Regions from separate parts of the Synechococcus sp. CCAP 1479/9 genome, predicted to be linked through region 4. Evidence: predicted binding sites of a transcription regulator. Region 4 holds the regulator's gene; each other region holds the start of a gene.
The links. The regulator NtcA, encoded in region 4, controls nitrogen genes in cyanobacteria. The targets are predictions, from matches to a motif close to GTANCNNNNGNTAC.
Positions count from the first base shown of each region.

Region 1: a site for NtcA is predicted at 2,414-2,427, ahead of fmdA (formamidase). Genes of this name have one in related genera too.
Region 2: a site for NtcA is predicted at 1,759-1,772, ahead of urtA (urea ABC transporter substrate-binding protein). Genes of this name have one in related genera too.
Region 3: a site for NtcA is predicted at 1,819-1,832, ahead of KUG38_RS03090 (P-II family nitrogen regulator). Genes of this name have one in related genera too.

Region 1 covers NZ_JAFKRK010000016.1:301,624-305,779, forward strand. Annotated here, with positions in the region: gene KUG38_RS05785 (anthranilate synthase component I family protein) at 1-912, shown strand, start outside; gene KUG38_RS05790 (aminotransferase class IV) at 909-1,781, shown strand; gene KUG38_RS05795 (hypothetical protein) at 1,808-2,317, shown strand; gene fmdA (formamidase) at 2,484-3,689, shown strand; gene KUG38_RS05805 (FmdB family zinc ribbon protein) at 3,817-4,089, shown strand.
Region 2 covers NZ_JAFKRK010000016.1:309,461-313,616, forward strand. Annotated here, with positions in the region: gene KUG38_RS05825 (ABC transporter permease) at 1-245, opposite strand, end outside; gene urtA (urea ABC transporter substrate-binding protein) at 385-1,680, opposite strand; gene ureG (urease accessory protein UreG) at 1,903-2,517, opposite strand; gene KUG38_RS05840 (hypothetical protein) at 2,568-3,188, shown strand; gene KUG38_RS05845 (MlaD family protein) at 3,191-4,066, shown strand; gene KUG38_RS05850 (ABC transporter substrate-binding protein) at 4,091-4,156, opposite strand, start outside.
Region 3 covers NZ_JAFKRK010000008.1:37,581-41,736, forward strand. Annotated here, with positions in the region: gene purB (adenylosuccinate lyase) at 1-86, opposite strand, end outside; gene KUG38_RS03080 (hypothetical protein) at 139-309, opposite strand; gene KUG38_RS03085 (TlyA family RNA methyltransferase) at 511-1,341, shown strand; gene KUG38_RS03090 (P-II family nitrogen regulator) at 1,382-1,720, opposite strand; gene queF (preQ(1) synthase) at 1,936-2,352, shown strand; gene KUG38_RS03100 (cytochrome c biogenesis ResB family protein) at 2,354-3,673, opposite strand; gene KUG38_RS03105 (cytochrome c biogenesis CcdA family protein) at 3,670-4,156, opposite strand, start outside.
Region 4 covers NZ_JAFKRK010000021.1:107,064-111,219, reverse strand. Annotated here, with positions in the region: gene KUG38_RS08040 (cob(I)yrinic acid a,c-diamide adenosyltransferase) at 1-464, opposite strand, end outside; gene rph (ribonuclease PH) at 628-1,380, shown strand; gene ntcA (global nitrogen regulator NtcA) at 1,523-2,188, shown strand; gene KUG38_RS08025 (DUF3084 family protein) at 2,264-3,517, shown strand; gene KUG38_RS08020 (RuvC family protein) at 3,534-3,956, shown strand; gene KUG38_RS08015 (DUF3146 family protein) at 3,934-4,156, opposite strand, start outside.

The DNA.
Region 1 (4,156 bases), on a different contig from region 4:
ATGGTGCGGCTGCTGCAGGATCCCGCCACCGGGGCGGCGGTGGCCGGGGCCGGAGAGCGCCCGGCCGATGGGTCCGGCATCGCCCGGGACGACTGGCACTGGCACACCCCCCCGGACACCTATGCCGCCCAGGTGGGGATCCTGCGGGAGTGGATCGCCGCCGGTGATCTGTTCCAGGCCAACCTCACCGCCTGCTGCGAGAGCCTGCGGCCAGAGCCGCCCGACCCGCTGGTGCTGTACCGCCGCCTTGTGGGCAACGGCCCGGCCCCCTTCGCCGGCCTGGCGGTCGCCGGCGGGGAGGCGGTGATCTCGGCCTCGCCGGAGCGCTTCCTGCGCCTGCACCCCGACGGCCAGGTGGAGACGCGGCCGATCAAGGGCACCCGGCCCCGCCGGCTCGACCCCGACGCCGATGCCGCCAGCGCCGCCGAGCTGATCTGCGACCCCAAGGACCGGGCCGAGAACGTGATGATCGTCGACCTGCTGCGCAACGACCTGGGCCGGGTCTGCGTGCCGGGGTCGGTGCATGTGCCCCAGCTGCTGGGGCTGGAGAGCTACGCCCACGTGCACCACCTCACCTCCGTGGTGATGGGCCGGCTCGCCGCCGGCCGCGGCCTGGTCGACCTGCTGCGGGCCTGCTGGCCGGGGGGCTCGATCACCGGAGCCCCGAAGGTGCGGGCCTGCCGGCGTCTCAACCAGCTGGAGCCGGTGCCGCGGGGGCCCTACTGCGGCTCCCTGTTTCACCTGGGCGCCGACGGCGGCTTCGACAGCAGCATCCTGATCCGCACCCTGCTGCAGAACGGCCGGCGCCTGCGGCTCCATGCCGGCGGCGGCATCGTGGCCGACTCCGACCCGGCCGGGGAGGCCCGGGAGATGGGCTGGAAAATCGAACCGTTGCTGGAGGCCCTGGCATGAGCGGCGAGGGCGGCAGCCATCCGGCCGGCACGGCCATCGCCTGGATCGACGGGCCGACGCCGCAGGGAACCTGGGGCGATCCGGAGCGGCTCTGCCTGCCCCTGAACGACCGGGGCCTGCTGCTGGCCGATGGCCTGTTCGAGACGGTGCTGATCGAGGCGGGGCAGCCCCGGCTGCTGGCGGAGCACCTGGAGCGCTGGCGCGACTCGGCCGCCCGCCTTGGCATGGCGCCACCCCCCGGGGCCGACCGGGTGCGGCCGCTGCTGGCCGAGGCCGTGGCCCGCAGTGGCCTCTCCGGCACCGGGGCCCTGCGGCTCAACTGGAGCCGGGGCAGCGGCTCCGGCCGGGGCCTGGCCCTGCCGGGGCCGGCCGAACCCCAGGGCCGCCCCCGCTTCTGGTTGCAGCTGAGCCCCTGGACCCCGAACTCCAACCCGGTGACGGTGATCGTCAGCGCGTTGGAGCGGCGCAACGCAGCCAGCCTGGTCAACCGCTGCAAGACCTTCGCCTACGCCGGCGCCATCCAGGCCCTGCGGGAGGCCCGGGCCGCCGGGGCTGAGGACGCCCTGCTGCTCGGCAGCGGCGGCGACCTCTGCTGCGGCTCCAGCGCCAACCTGCTGCTGCGCCGGCGGGGCGACTGGATCACGCCGCCCGTGGAGAGCGGCTGCCTGCCGGGGGTGATGCGGGGCCGCGGCCTGGCCCTGGGACTGGTGCGGGAGGAGCGCCTGGCTGTGGCGGACCTGCTGGAGAGCGAGGCGGCCCTGCTGATCAACAGCCTGGGCTGCCGCCCGATCCGGCGCTGCGGCACCACCGACCTGCCCGTGCCCGCCGGGGCCTTGGACCTCTGGAAGCGGCTGCTGGTGTCGTCATAGGTTGGCCCCAGAATCGATCGATCACGTTGTTCGACGCTGTGGGGGGCCTGGGGTCCCGGAAGCACCTGGCAGGACTCCTGGCCGGCTTGCTCGCTGGTACGGGGCTCGCCCTGGCCGGTTGCGGCGCCACCCCCAAGGAGGTGGCCGTTCAGGACGCCAAACCGGGCGACCTGCTCGTCGAGGTGGATGGAAACCGGGTGGAGCTGTTGCGGGCGTTCAAGCCGGGCATTGCCAATGGGCTGCACAAGGGTGTCGTGAAGGTCACCTCCGGGGGCGACGATGGCAAGGGTCAGATGTACGAAGTTACGGCGATCTGCAGCGTCAAAGGAGAGCCAGGCTGGCAAACCTATGACAATATCTTCGGAGATCCGATCAGCGATCTCAACGCCAAGCGAACATTCCCGGTCAAGAATCGCTGGCAGTTCCTGTTCCATTTTGATGGCCGCACGGAGCAGATCGGCAAGCTGGATCCCAGTGTCTGGGTCTCGCGGTTGAAGGACAATCTCTGCCGGAAAGGGGATTTCGACGACACCTGATCCTCCGACGGCATCGGGACGGCCAACCGCTGCGCCAGGCCTGATAATGATTCTTGATTTCATTCATCGAGGGCGCGTCCTGGGCCCCAATTTCCGGTAGCAATCGACACTTTCGGGCCGCAGGCCATCCTTTTGGATGGATGGGAAATTGCGCCTCGGTTTCTCGATGCCCAAAACACTCTTCTCCGTCGATCTCACCAAGCCGATGGATCAGCAGGACATGCCCGGGCACAACCGCTGGCATCCGGAAATCCCTGCCGTGGCCTCGGTGAATCCTGGTGACGTGTTCCGGATCGAATGCAAGGACTGGACCGACGGCCAGATCAAGAACAACGACGACCCCAAGGACATCGAGGATGTGAATCTCGAGGTCGTTCACGTTCTCAGCGGCCCGATCTGGGTCAACGGCGCCCAGCCCGGCGACATCCTGGTGGTGGACATCCTTGATGTCGGTGCCCTGCAGGGGGATGAGTGGGGCTTCACGGGCATCTTCGCCAAGGAGAACGGTGGCGGTTTCCTCACCGATCATTACCCCAAGGCGGCCAAGGCCATCTGGGATCTGGAAGGCATCTACACTTCCTCCCGCCACATTCCCGGTGTTCGTTTCGCCGGCATCACCCATCCGGGCCTGATCGGCTGCGCCCCCTCCCACGAGCTGCTCAACGAGTGGAACCGTCGTGAGACGGAGCTGGTGAAAACCGCCCCCGACCGCCGCACCTACGGCGCCGGCCTCTCCGGCAGCGAGCCGGTTCTGGCGGCCCTGCCCAATCCCAACAGCGCCATCCTCGGCACCCTCCCCGGCAGCGAGTTCGAGCGGGTGGCCAACGAAGCGGCCCGCACGGTGCCCCCCCGGGAGCACGGCGGCAACTGCGACATCAAGAACCTCACCAAGGGCACCCGGATCTACTTCCCGGTCTATGTCGAAGGGGCCAAGCTCTCGATGGGCGACATCCACTTCTCCCAGGGGGATGGTGAGATCTCCTTCTGTGGCGCTATCGAGATGTCCGGCTATCTCGACCTCCACGTCGAGATCATCAAGGGCGGCATGGCGAAGTATGGGATGGTCAACCCCATGTTCAAGACCAGCCCGGTGGAACCCCACTACACCGACTACCTGGTGTTCGAAGGCATCTCCGTGGATGAATTCGACGGCAAGCAGTACTACATGGACGTCCACATCGCCTACCGGCGTGCCTGCCTCAACGCCATCGAGTACCTCAAGAAGTTCGGCTACACCGGCGAGCAGGCCTACCTGCTGCTGAGCTGTGCGCCGGTGGAGGGCAGGATCAGCGGCATTGTCGACATCCCGAACGCCTGCTGCACCCTCGCCATCCCCACCTCGATCTTCGATAAGGACATTCTTCCCTGCTGATCGACCGGCTGGCGGGAGGGGCCTGGGCACCAGGCCCCTTTTTCTTGTCTGCCCCTGTTCTTGTCCGCCACTGTTCTGGCCTGCCACTGCTCCTGGCGGCCATCTCCCTTTCCCCCCTCGTCCTGCGATGCCTGTCTACGAATACAGCTGCAGCAACGGCTGCGATAACTATGAGGTCTGGCGCAGCATCGATGAGCGCCACAAGGAAACCAACTGCCCCACCTGCACCGCCGAAGGCATCCGGGTGTTCACGCCGGTCATGTCACTCAGCGGCCCCTTTCGACTGAAGCAGGAACAATCCGAACCCCGCCTGGTTCGCAAGGAAACCAAGGAAGCCACCGGCAAGCCACGGCTCAAGGAGAGCGGCACCCGCCCCTGGATGCTCAATCGCGGCTGCTGAGCGCGATACCAAGCCAAACGCGATACCAAGCAAAAGTCCCGGGTCGCGCCACCGCTGGTGGCATCGA
Region 2 (4,156 bases), on a different contig from region 4:
AGTGCCGTCACGATGAAGGACAGCACCAACGAGATCGGGAAGTACAGCTCAAAGATCACGCCACCCATTGGCTTGAATGCCGATTGCACCACGTAGGTGACGTAGGCCCCCAGCATCATGAATTCGCCATGGGCGAGGTTGATGACACCCATCAATCCGAACACGATGGCCAGACCTGTGGCTGCGAGCAGCAGCACAGATCCGATGCTGAGGCCATCGAGGATCTGAGAAAAGAATAGTTCCAACGGAATCCAGGTTGAACGTTAGATCCAGCGTTGCCGTAGCGGCGCTGGACCGGGTCGAACGGGGGGGTGTGGCGGATCGGAAAGGGGTGGTTCCCGGAGGAACCACCCGCTGTTCATTCCCTCACGGATGGCTCCGTGATCACATCTTGAACTTGCCGGCGTCAGGACGATCCTGGGTCCAGTCGCAGGTGAAGCCCTTGGTCTCAGGAACGAACTGGTTCCAGGGCAGCGGCGGGATGGCCTTGACGCTGTCGTACAGGATCTTGAACTGGCCGGTGGGCTCCGCCTCGCCGATGAGCACCCGCTCGGAGGTGTGGTGGTTGGGGAACATCTTGATTTCGCCCTGGGGTGCGGCGAAGGTGATCCCGATCATGTCCTTGCGGACCTTGTCGAGGTCTTCGAAGGTTCCCGCCTTCTCGACGGCGTTCTTCCAGAGGTACACCATGTTGTAGGCGGATTCCGCCGGGTCACCCGTGACGCGGTCGGCGCCGTACATCGCCTGGAAGTCGGCGGTGAACTTCTTGGAGGCCGGGGTGTCCAGGCTCATGAAGAAGTTCCACGCGGCGTAGGTGCCGGTGGTGTACTCGGGACCGATCTGGCGGATCTCCTCCTCGGCGATGGAGAAGGACATGATCGGGTACTTGGCCGGATCAATGCCCGAGGCCTTGAACTGCTTGAACAGGGCGACGTTGGAGTCACCGTTCAGGGTGTTGATGATGATCCCGCCATCGGGGAAGGCCTTCTTGATCTTGGCGATGATCGGAGCCACCTCGGTGTTGCCGAGGGGGATGTAGTCCTCGCCGACGGTCTCACCGCCAAGGGCCTTCATCTGCTCCTTGATGATCGTGTTCGCCGTGCGCGGATACACGTAATCGGAGCCGACCAGGTAGACCTTCTTGCCCAGCTTGTCGCCGAACTTGTCCATCAGCCACTGAACCGCGGGCTCAGCCTGCTGGTTCGGAACGGCGCCGGTGTAGAAGATGTTGCGCGAGCACTCCTGACCCTCGTACTGAATCGGGTAGAAGAGCATGTGGTTCTTCGACTCGAAGACCGGCAGCATCGCCTTGCGGCTGGCGGAGGTCCAGCCACCGAAGACGACGGCGACCTTGTCGGAGTCGATCAGTTTCTGGGCCTTCTCGGCGAAGGTGGGCCAGTCGGAGGCGCCATCCTCGGAGACGGCGACGATCTTGTAGGACTTGCCGCCGACCTTGACGCCGCCGGCGTCATTGATTTCCTTGATCGCCATCTCCTCGACTTCTTTCAAAGTCGTTTCGGAGATGGCCATGGTGCCACTGAGGGAGTGAAGGATACCGACCTTCACTTCACCATCAAAATTGCCGCCGGAACCGGACTCGCCCCCGCAGGAGACGAGGGTTACGCTCACAGCAGATGCGGCGATTGCAGCTGCCAGTCGCCTTGAAAGATGCAGAGACATTGAAGCCTGTTCAAGATGAATTGTAGTCGCCGTAACCGACGGCAAATGGAAAGGTAAGGAAGGACGTGGTTACCCCCGGTATCCAATGAGACAGAAAGCCGCCCAGGGCCCGCCGGAGTGAGGATTTGCACGTCGCAGACCTGTCGATATGTTGCATTACCTACGGTTTTTCTGATCAACGCCTGAAAGGCGAATACCAGAATCCTTGAACGCGCGCTCGACTCAGGCGGCCGCCTGTTCAGGCAGCTGCCGCAGCAGGAAGCTTTCGACCCGATCGAGGCCCTCGCCGCTGCGCAGATTCGTGAAACACCAGGGCCGGCCGCCGCGCATCCGCTCGGTGTCGGCCTCCATCACCGCCAGGCTGGCCCCCACCATGGGGGCCAGGTCGATCTTGTTGATCACCAGCAGGTCGGAGCGGGTGATGCCGGGCCCCCCCTTGCGGGGGATCTTGTCGCCGGCGGCCACGTCGATCACATAGATGCACAGATCCACCAGCTCCGGGCTGAAGCTGGCCGCCAGGTTGTCGCCGCCGCTCTCCACCAGCACCAGGTCCAGGTCCGGGAAGGCCTCCTCCAGCTCCTGCACCGCCGCCCGGTTGATCGAGCAGTCCTCCCGGATGGCGGTGTGGGGGCAGCCGCCGGTCTCCACGCCCCGGATCCGTTCGGGGGCCAGGGAGCCGGCGCGGGTGAGGAACTGGGCGTCCTCCTGGGTGTAGATGTCGTTGGTGACCACTGCCAGCTGCAGCCGCTCCCGCAGCCGGCGGCAGAGGGCGTCGACCAGGGCCGTCTTGCCCGATCCCACCGGCCCGGCCACGCCGACTCTCAGTTTGCTGCCCATCGCCCCGATCCAGGATGGGTGCCATCCTGACGCCAGCGCCGAGGGCTGCGGTGAGTGACGGACCGATCCCGACGCTGAGCCGTCGCTTCGAGCGGCTGGATGGGCGCCTGGTCGCCACCGTGGTGGGCACGGGGGTGGTGGTCTGCCTCGGCTTCATCGAGCTGCTGCGCAGCCCCCTGCAGCAGCTCTCCAGGCTCACGATCGAACTGCTGGCGGTGCGGGCCCTGCTGTTCCTGGCCCCGCTGCTGGTCAGCCTGCTGCTGCTGCTCCGGGATGGTCCGCTGCTGCTCGGCGACCGGCGCCCCCCCGGCTCCTGGGGGCCCGAGCTGCTGGCCAGCGGGCTGCTGAGCGTCGTGCTGCTGCTCTACTTCATGGCGGCGGTGATCATCACCGCCAGCCTCACGCTCAACCAGGGGGATGTGGCGGGGGAGGTGGGCTTCCTGATCGGCCAGCTGGAGCCTGCCCGCTTCGCGGCCGCATTGGTCAGGGCGGGCGCCTATGGCGGGATCTGCGCCGCCATCTGCCTGCACCAGGCCCGGCGCGGCTCCTGCGACGCTGCGGGGATGGCGTCCCGCATGGCCCGGTCGCTGCGGCTCGGCATCGGGGTGATGGTCTGCCTCGATCTGCTCTGGACGATTGCCGTCGATCCCCTGCGCATGGGAGGAAACTGACCGTGTCCAGCACCGCCCAGCCGCGGCGCCCCGGCGCCCAGAGTCTGGTCTTCCTGGCGGGAGCGGTGGCCCTGCTGGGGGTGTTCGTGCTGGGGATCGCCCGCGCCGGCAACTGGCTCGCCCCCAGCGTCCGCCTGCAGTTCCGCACCCTCGACGCCGCCGGCCTGCAGACGGGCATGGCGGTGAAGATCTCGGGATTCGCCGTTGGCCAGGTGCGTCGGATCGTGCTGCAGCCCGACGCCCAGGTGCTGGTGGAACTGGAGCTGCGGGACCCCTACCGCTCCATGGTGGGCCGCCGCAGCCGGGCGGAACTGGCCCAGCTGGGGCTCCTGGGCGACAGCTACATCGCCATCACGCCCGACCCGGCGGCGATCGGCCAGCCCCCGATCGGTGATGGCGAGACGCTCGTGTTCACCAGCCGCCCCGACATCGACGACCTGCTCACCGAGGTGGCCAGCAGCCGCATCCCCCTGCAGCGGGCCGTCAGCAGCGGGCTGAGCCTGGCGGAGACCCGCCTGCCCCGCAGCCTCGACGAGCTCGATCGCACCCTGGTCGCCAGCCGCCGTCTGGCGACGCGCCTGGAGGCCGACACCCGTCGCAGCAGCAGCGAGCTCAACCGCACCCTGGGGGCCACCCGCGCCCTGGCCGAGCGGCTGGAGGACCGCGCCGACGGCACCGCCGCTGACCTGTCCGCCCTGATCCGGCGCCTGGAGAGCACCGAAACCCAGACGCGGCCGCTGCTGCTCCAGACCCTCCGCGAGCTTTCCACCATGGCCACCGCCACCAACCGCCTGGTGAAGACGCTCAACGAGAGCTGGGTGATCGAACTGATCGAGCGGACCGGGGCCGGGGAGCCCCGCGGTGAACGCGGCCGCTGATCGCCGGGATGGCCGCCGGCGGCGTCACCCCTCGACCCGGTCGGCCTGACGCAGCAGCTCCGGCGGGAACGTCACCCCGATGGCCCCGGC
Region 3 (4,156 bases), on a different contig from region 4:
GCGATCTCCACCTCGAGCCAGCTCTGGAACTTCGCTTCCTCGCTCCAGAGGCGGCCCATTTCGGGCAGGGTGTAACGCTCGATCAAGGGCCGGGCGGTGGTGAACGATCCCCCAACCTATCGAGCCGCCCCCACCGGCTCAGGCGGCGGCGGTGAGGCGGCGGTAGGGCAGCTCCAGGTGCACCATCGAACCCCAGGCCTGCTGGCGCACCCAGCAGCGGGTGCCGCGGCGGCGGATCAGCTGGAACGGGGGCAGATCCTCCGGATGGTCCCGCAGCCGCACGAAGCTGCCGGGGTGGAGCAGTTCCACAACATTGGACCCGGGAGCCGCCTTGGATCCCGGGGCAGCAGTGGATCCAGGGCCAGCCATGGGAGGGAACCGGGAAATGACTGGAGCCATCCTGCGACTGTTCCGCGCCGAACCGTCTGCCCATCGGTTTTTGTTCGGTTTGGATCGCTGTTCGGTGACAACATGCCGGTGGAGCGGCAGGACCCATGGCCGAAAAGCAGCATGGCCCGTAAGCAGCGGCTCGATCGCCGCTTGGTGGATCTGGGTCTGGTGGCCAGCCGCCAGCAGGCCCAGCAGCTGATCCGGGCCGGCCGGGTGCGCGGCGGCGGTGCCGTGCTCGACAAGCCCGGCACCGAGGTGGCCGAAAGCCTGCCGCTGGAGGTGGAGCAGCCGCCCCGGTTCGTCTCCCGGGGGGGCGAGAAGCTGGAGGGGGCCCTGGCGGCCCTGCCGATCCAGGTGGAAGGCCGGGTGTGCCTGGATGGCGGCATCTCCACCGGCGGCTTCACCGATTGCCTGCTGCAGCACGGGGCCGTGCGGGTGTATGGGATCGATGTGGGCTACGGCCAGACGGCCTGGAGCCTGCGCACGGATGAACGGGTGGTGCTGCGGGAGCGCACCAACCTGCGCCACCTCACCCCGGAGCTGCTCTACGGGGAAGGCGATCCATGGCCCGACCTGGCCGTGGCCGATGTGTCGTTCATTTCCCTCACCCGGGTGCTGCCGGCCCTGCGGGGCCTGCTGACGGGGGCGGGCGAGGCGCTGCTGCTGGTCAAGCCCCAGTTCGAGGTGGGCCGCCAGCGGGTGGGCAAGGGGGGCGTGGTGCGGGATCCGGCGGCCCATGCCGACGCCATCGCCACCGTGATCACGGCGGCCAGGGAGCTGGACTGGCACCCGGCGGGGCTGGTGGCGTCACCCCTGACCGGACCCGCCGGCAACCACGAATACCTGCTCTGGCTGGTGCCGCCCGGGGAGGTCGCCGAGCGTGCCACCGACGGCACGGACTGGGCCGAAAGGATCGCGACGCTGGTGAAGCAGACCCTGGCCGGGGCCTAAGGGGCCCACGGCCAGGGTCAGGGAAGCAGGAAGCTGGCGCTCAGATGGCGCCGCTGTCGAGGTCGCCGGTGCGGATCCGGATCACCGAATCCACGGTGCTGATGAAGATCTTGCCGTCACCGATCTCGCCGGTGCGGGCCGCGTCCTGCACCGCCTGGACCACCGTGGCCACCCGGTCGTCGTCGACGACGATCTCGAGCTTGAGTTTCTGCAGGAATTCCACCGTGAATTCGGATCCGCGATAGCGCTCCACCTGCCCCTTCTGCCGGCCGAATCCGCGCACCTCGCTCACGGTCATGCCGACGATGCCCGCATTGACAAGGGCGATCTTCACGTCCTCGAGCTTGAAGGGGCGGATGATGGCCTCGATTTTCTTCATGGCTGTGCTGCGGTCAGGAAGGCGACGGTTGGAGTCTCTCAGAGTCCCCGCCTGAGGGGGGGACGGCTCCATTACCGCCGAGCCTTGCCGGGGTCGTCGTAACGGTTGCTACGCGAGCTCCGGGGCGCTGACGGGCGGCCGGGGCCCTTGACGTGGGCTCCGCGCCATGGGCCAGCTCCTGTACGGTCAAAAACCGTCTCCCCGTCCTGCTGACCATGGCTTCCGGTGTCGCCGACCAGCCCCAGACCGTGACCCCCCTGTATGGGGAGCGGGCCATCGCCGAGGCCCAGCTGGTCTGCTTCGCCAATCCCCGGGTGGGCCGGCCCTACGAGGTGTCCATCGAACTGCCGGAGTTCACCTGCACCTGCCCCTTCTCCGGCTATCCCGATTTCGCCGTATTGCGGCTGCTGTATCAGCCCGGCCCCCGGGTGCTGGAACTGAAGGCCCTCAAGCTCTACGTCAACAGCTACCGCAACCGCTCCATCTCCCACGAGGAGGCGGCCAACCGGATCCTCGATGACCTGGTGGCCGCCTGCGAGCCCCTCTGGATGCAGCTGGAGGCCGATTTCAATCCCCGCGGCAACGTCCACACCGTGGTGCGGGTCAGCCACGGCGAGCGCCGGCCCTGCTGAGTCAGGGCTGGGGTTCCAGCCGCTGCAGCAGCGCCGGCAGCTCGGCGGCGAAGGCGGTGAGGTTGCGGTTGCAGAGGCCCGCCACGTGCAGCCGGCCACCGGGCCCATCAGCGATGGCCCAGAGCTGGCGGGTGGCCACCAGGCTCAGGCCACCGCCCAACAGGGCGATGGCGAAGCCGGTGTACACCAGCGGCACGCCGGGGTCCCGTTTGAACAGGATGCCGCTGGCGGGGAGCACGCTCGCCACCCGGATCGGCAGCCCCTTCACCTCCTGGGCTTCGCCGCCTGGCACCAGCTGGGCCAGGGCCACGCCATCGGGGCCGAACACCTGCACCGGCCCCTGTTCGCTGGTGAGGCTCAGGAGCACTGGCTCGGTGCCATCGGGGCGGGTGGGCAGCACCAGCCCCCAGAGCTGATCGCCCAGCTGGGGGAAGGTCTGCAGGGGCAGCTCCAGCACCGGGCTGCGGCCCAGCTGCAGGCTGATCGTCGCCAGGGACCAGTCGGCCTGATACAGCGTCATGCCCCGGTAGCGCAGGGGGTGGTTGACGCTGATGGCGGCTTCGGTGGTGGTGGCCGCATCGCCGGGGGTGATCAGCCGCAGGCTGGAGGCGAACTGCTCCGGGCGGCCGGCGGGATCCCGCTGGATGCGGAAGTCGTCGAGGGCCAGGGTCACCTGGGTGCTGCCGCGGCTGTCGAGCAGCTCCAGCTCCCGACCCGGGGCCAGGAAGCGCTCCAGCCGCTGGCCCCCCAGGGCGCCCCAGGCCGCCCCCACCATCAGCACCACCATGCCGGCATGGACCAGCAGGGGACCCACCCGGCCGAGCACCCCCCGGCGGGCCGCCAGGCGGTCGTCCTGGCGATGGATCTGCCAGCCCGAACCGCGCAGTTCGGCCTCCAGCCGCCCGAGGCCGGCGACGGGCTCGGCGGTGACGAGGGTTTCGGCCACGCTCAGCTTGCTGAGCTGGCGGGGGCTGCGGTAGTCGATCCAGCGCAGGGAGGCCTGCAGGGCGGGCCACTGGCGGCGCCAGCTGCACAGGATCAGCGACAGGCCCAGCCAGGCGAGCAGGGCCAGGAACCAGCCACTGGAATAGACGTGATCCAGCTGCAGGCGCAGCACTCCGTCGCCGTCGAGCAGGCCCAGCCAGGGGTGGGGGTCGTAGAGCTGGTGGTAGAAGGCGGCCTCCTCCTTCTGGGGAATGGCCGTGCCGATGCCGCTGGCGATGGCGATGACCAACAGCAGGCCGATCGCCAGGCGCAGGTCGGAGATCCAGGCGGCCAGACGCTGCAGGGGGCGCCAGGCGGAGGCTGCCGTGCCGCTCATGGCAGCACCGACAGCAGGGTGAGGCCGCCGCTGGCGAGCAGCACCACGCCGCTGATCGGCGGCACCCACTGGCCCAGGCGGCGCAGCTGCAGCAGCCCGGGCAGGGAGGCGGCCACCGTGCCGGCCAGCAGCAGGGGCATCACCTGGCCGGCACCGAAGCTGGTGAGCAGCAGCATGCCCACCAGGGGCTGGCCGGTCTGGGCCATCCAGGCCAGCAGCACCGCCAGCACCGGGGTGGTGCAGGGGGTGGCGGCCAGGCCGAAGGCCAGGCCGGCCGCCAGTGGGGCCAGCGGAGCCGGCACCCGCCGCCGCCAGCGCTCGGGGTCGGGCCCGGCCGGCAACGGCAGCCGCAGCAGGCCCAGCAGGTTGAGACCCATGACCACGGCCACGACGGCCACCAGCAGCGGCAGCTGCCCGGGGATGCGGCCGTAGAGGCGGCCCATCAGGCCGCTGGCCAGGCCGAGCAGCACCAGGGCCGCCACG
Region 4 (4,156 bases):
TAGCCCAGGGCGATCGCCAGGCCCAGCTCATCGAGCACCAGCAGATCCAGATCCCCCGTGAGCAGCCGCTCGCGGCTCACCTCCCACACCTCGGCCACCGCTTCGAGCGCCTCCTCGGCCGTGGCCCCCTCGGGCCCCTGGGAACCCGGCGGCCCATCGAGGCAGTGGGGCGTGCCCGGCCGCAGCCACTCCAGCCGGCCGCATAGCCGCAGGCTGCCCGCCGGCCCCTGCTCCACGCCCCCCTTGAGGAACTGGCTCACCAGCACCCGGCTGCCCAGCCCGGCGCTGCGCAGGGCCTGGCTGAACACCGCCGCGAAGCTGCCCCGGAACGGCGCCGTATGGATCTGCAGCAGCCCCTCCGGCTGGCTCACCAGCCTTAGCGGCGGCACCAGGGCCAGCGGCTCGGTGCGCGCCGGGGTGGCCGTACGCCGGGGGTGGCCGGGGTCGACGAGGCTGGCGGTCATGGACACCCCACGGAAGCGTTGGTGTGAAAGGTCCGGACGGATCGCCCAGCCGCTCACCTCCCGAATGTAGCGGCCCCCGCCAGCCCGGCACACCATCGGTAGTGGCTGGGAACAGACGTACCACCGGCGCCGCCTACGCTGGCCCGGCTCCGCCAAAGGCCGCGTGACCACTCCCGCCGACGCCCCCCGCAACGACGGCCGCCCCGCCGACGCCCTGCGCCCGGTGGCCGTCGACTGGGATCCGATGGGCTTCGCCCTCAGCTCGGTGCTGTTCGCCGCCGGCCGCACCCGCGTGCTCTGCAGCGTCTGCCTCGATCCCGAGGTGCCCCGCTGGCGCAAGGGCTCCGGCAGCGGCTGGCTCAGCGCCGAATACCGCCTCCTGCCCGCCTCCACCCCCAGCCGCCAGGGCCGCGAGCTGATGAAGCTCTCCGGCCGCACCCAGGAGATCCAGCGCCTCATCGGCCGCAGCCTGCGGGCCGCCCTCGATCTGGAGGCCCTCGGCGAGCGCACCCTGCTGGTCGACTGCGACGTGCTCCAGGCCGACGCCGGCACCCGCACCGCCTCGATCACCGGCGCCTGGATCGCCCTGGCCGCCGCCCTGGAGCGCCTCCAGCGCCAGGGCGTGCTGGCCGCCTCGCCCCTGCGCCAGCAGGTGTCCGCCGTGTCGGTGGGCCTGGTGGACGGTGTGGCCCTGCTGGATCTCGACTATTCCGAGGATTCCCGCGCCGAGGTCGACCTCAACGTGGTGATGGACGAGCAGGGCCGGCTGCTGGAGATCCAGGGCACCGCCGAGGGCGCCCCCTTCTCCCGCTCCCGCCTGGACGCCCTGCTGGATCTGGCCGAACCGGGGCTGCGGGCCCTGCAGGGGGCCCAGCGCCAGGCCCTGGCTGTGGCGCCAGGCACCACGACCGGTTAAAGAGTGTCATTGGCTACATGGATCGGCCAGGCCGATCCATAGGTTCATCTCCAATCGCCACGCCTTGATGGTCGGCGCTACGCGTGGCTTCAGCCGCTACCCCAGCACCCCATCCAGCGGATCCCCCGGCTCCGTGACCCCCATGGGCGCCCCCGGCGCCCTGGCCACCACCCTGCTGGACGTGATCCGCGGCCTGGCCGGCAGCAGCGTCGAGACCATCGAGCGCGGCAAGACGATCTTCTTCCCCGGCGACCCGGCCGAGCGCGTCTACCTGCTGCGGCGCGGCGCCGTGCGCCTCTCGCGCGTCTACGAATCGGGCGAGGAGATCACCGTGGCCCTGCTGCGCGAGAACAGCCTCTTCGGGGTGCTCTCCCTGCTCACCGGCCAGCGCTCCGACCGCTTCTATCACGCGATCGCCTTCACCCGGGTGGAGATGGTCACCGCCCCGGCCACCTCGGTGCGGCGCGCCATCGAGCAGGACGCCAGCGTCGGCCTGCTGCTGCTGCAGGGCCTCTCCTCCCGCATCCTCCAGACCGAGACCATGATCGAGACCCTCACCCACCGGGACATGTCCTCCCGGCTCGTGAGCTTCCTGCTCGTGCTCTGCCGCGACTTCGGCGTGCCCGGCGCCGAGGGGATCACCATCGACCTGCGCCTCTCCCACCAGGCCATCGCCGAGGCGATCGGCTCCACCCGCGTCACCATCACCCGCCTCCTTGGCGACCTGCGCAACGATGGCTTGGTCCAGATCGACCGCAAGAAGATCACCGTCTTCGACCCCATCGCTCTGGCCAAGCGGTTCAGCTGAGCGGGCGACCCCGGCGGGGTGCCGTGAGGCCACCGACAGGGATACTTGGTGCATCGCAAAGCCGAGGCGCAGAAGGTGTCGGGTTGGCTGCTGATCCTGGCCCTTCTGGTGCTCGGCGGAGTGCTCTCCACCCTGGGCGACCGGCTCGGCAGCCGCGTGGGCAAGGCGCGCCTCAGCCTGTTCAACCTGCGGCCCCGCAAGACCGCCGTGGTGATCACGGTGCTCACCGGCAGCCTGATCAGTGCCGTGTCGCTGGCGCTGATGCTGCTGGTGAGCGAGCGCCTGCGGGTGGGGCTCTTCGAGCTCGACCAGATCCAGGACCGCCTGCGGGACAGCCGCGCCGCCCTGAAGCGCAACGAGGGGGAACTGACCCGCACCCGGGGCGAACTGGAGCGCAGCCGCCTCGATCTGATCACGGCCGAACGCCGCCGTGACCAGGCCCTGGCCAGCCAGCGCCGCGCCCGCGACCAGCTGCTGGCCGCCGAGCGCCGCGTCGAGACCCTGCGCCGTGAGCTGCAGCCCCTGCAGGCCGAGCGCGTCCGGCTGGAGGCCGAGCGGGCCCGGCTCAGCCGGGAGGTGCAGGGCCGGGACGCCGAGATCCGCCGCACCGAGGCCGAACTGGCCAGCGTCCGCCGCCGCATCGCCGCCGGCGCCAAGGAACTCAAGGACCTGGAGACCAACGTCATCGCCCTGCGCCGCGGCGACGTGGTGATCGCCAGTGGCCAGCCCCTGGCCACCGCCAAGGTGCAGCTGCAGCGCCCCGACCAGGCCAAGCAGGTGATCGACGCCCTGCTGCAGGAGTCGAACCGGGCGGCGTTCCAGCTGCTGCTGCCCGGCCAGCCCCCCAACCGCCAGATCCTGCTGGTGCCCCGCAGCGACATCACCCGGCTGGAATCGCTGCTGGCCACCCCCGGCACCTGGGTGGTCAGCATCCGCTCGGCCGCCAACGTGCTGCGGGGCGAGGCCCAGGTGCTCGCCTTCCCCGACCTGCGCCCCAACCGCCAGGTGGTGGAGCAGGGGGAGGTCCTCTCCCGCACCTCCCTGGAGCCCGACGTGCGCGACCCCGAAGCCGTCCGCAGCCGCCTCAACCTGCTGCTGGCCGCCGCCTTCGCCAAGGTCCAACGCCAGGGCACCCTGGCCAACGGCCTCCAGTTCGATGCCGCCGGCATCAACGCCCTGGCCCGCGACCTCAGCGAGCGCCCCGCCGGCGTCACCGCCAACCTCGAGGCCGTGGCCACCCAGAACGCCGACACCCCCGACCCGATCAGCGTGGAGCTGCGCTGGCCCCGCAAGGACGGAGCCGGAGCCACCCGGCCGGGGCGGCCATGACGGTGGCGGTGCGGCCATGACCACCGGCCCTTTGGCGGGGCTCGATCCCGGCCGCAGCAAGTGCGGGCTGGTGCTCACCGACCCAGGGCGCCGCGAGATCCGCGAGGCCGTGGTGCTGCCCCCCGAGGCGGCCTGGGAGCGGCTGGAGCACTGGCACCGCCACCAAGGCCTGGCCGCCGTGGTGATCGGCGACGGCACCGGCAGCGGCGCCTGGCGGCGGCGTCTGGAGCCCCTGCTGCCGGTGGAGCTGGTGGATGAGCAGGGCACCACCCTGGCGGCGCGGCGCCGCTACTGGGAGCTGTTCCCCGCCCGGGGCTGGCGGCGGCTCCTGCCCCTGGGCCTGCGCCAGCCCCCCCGCGACTACGACGACGTGGTGGCCCAGCTGCTGCTGGAGCGGCGGCTGGGGCGGGAGCTGCTCAGAACGACGCCCGCACCGTGAACACGTAGTCGCCGCCAGGTTCGAGCTGGTAGTCGGCCTTGAGCAGGAAGCGCAGCAGGGCATCCTGGATCAGGGCGCGCCCCAGGGACGGCTCCACCTGCAGTTCCCCCCGGTCGAAGGCCCAGCGGAAGCGCCACTGGAAGCCGCCGGCGCTGATCTCCCCCTCCAGCAGGCAGGGGCTGAAGCTCTGGCGCAGCACC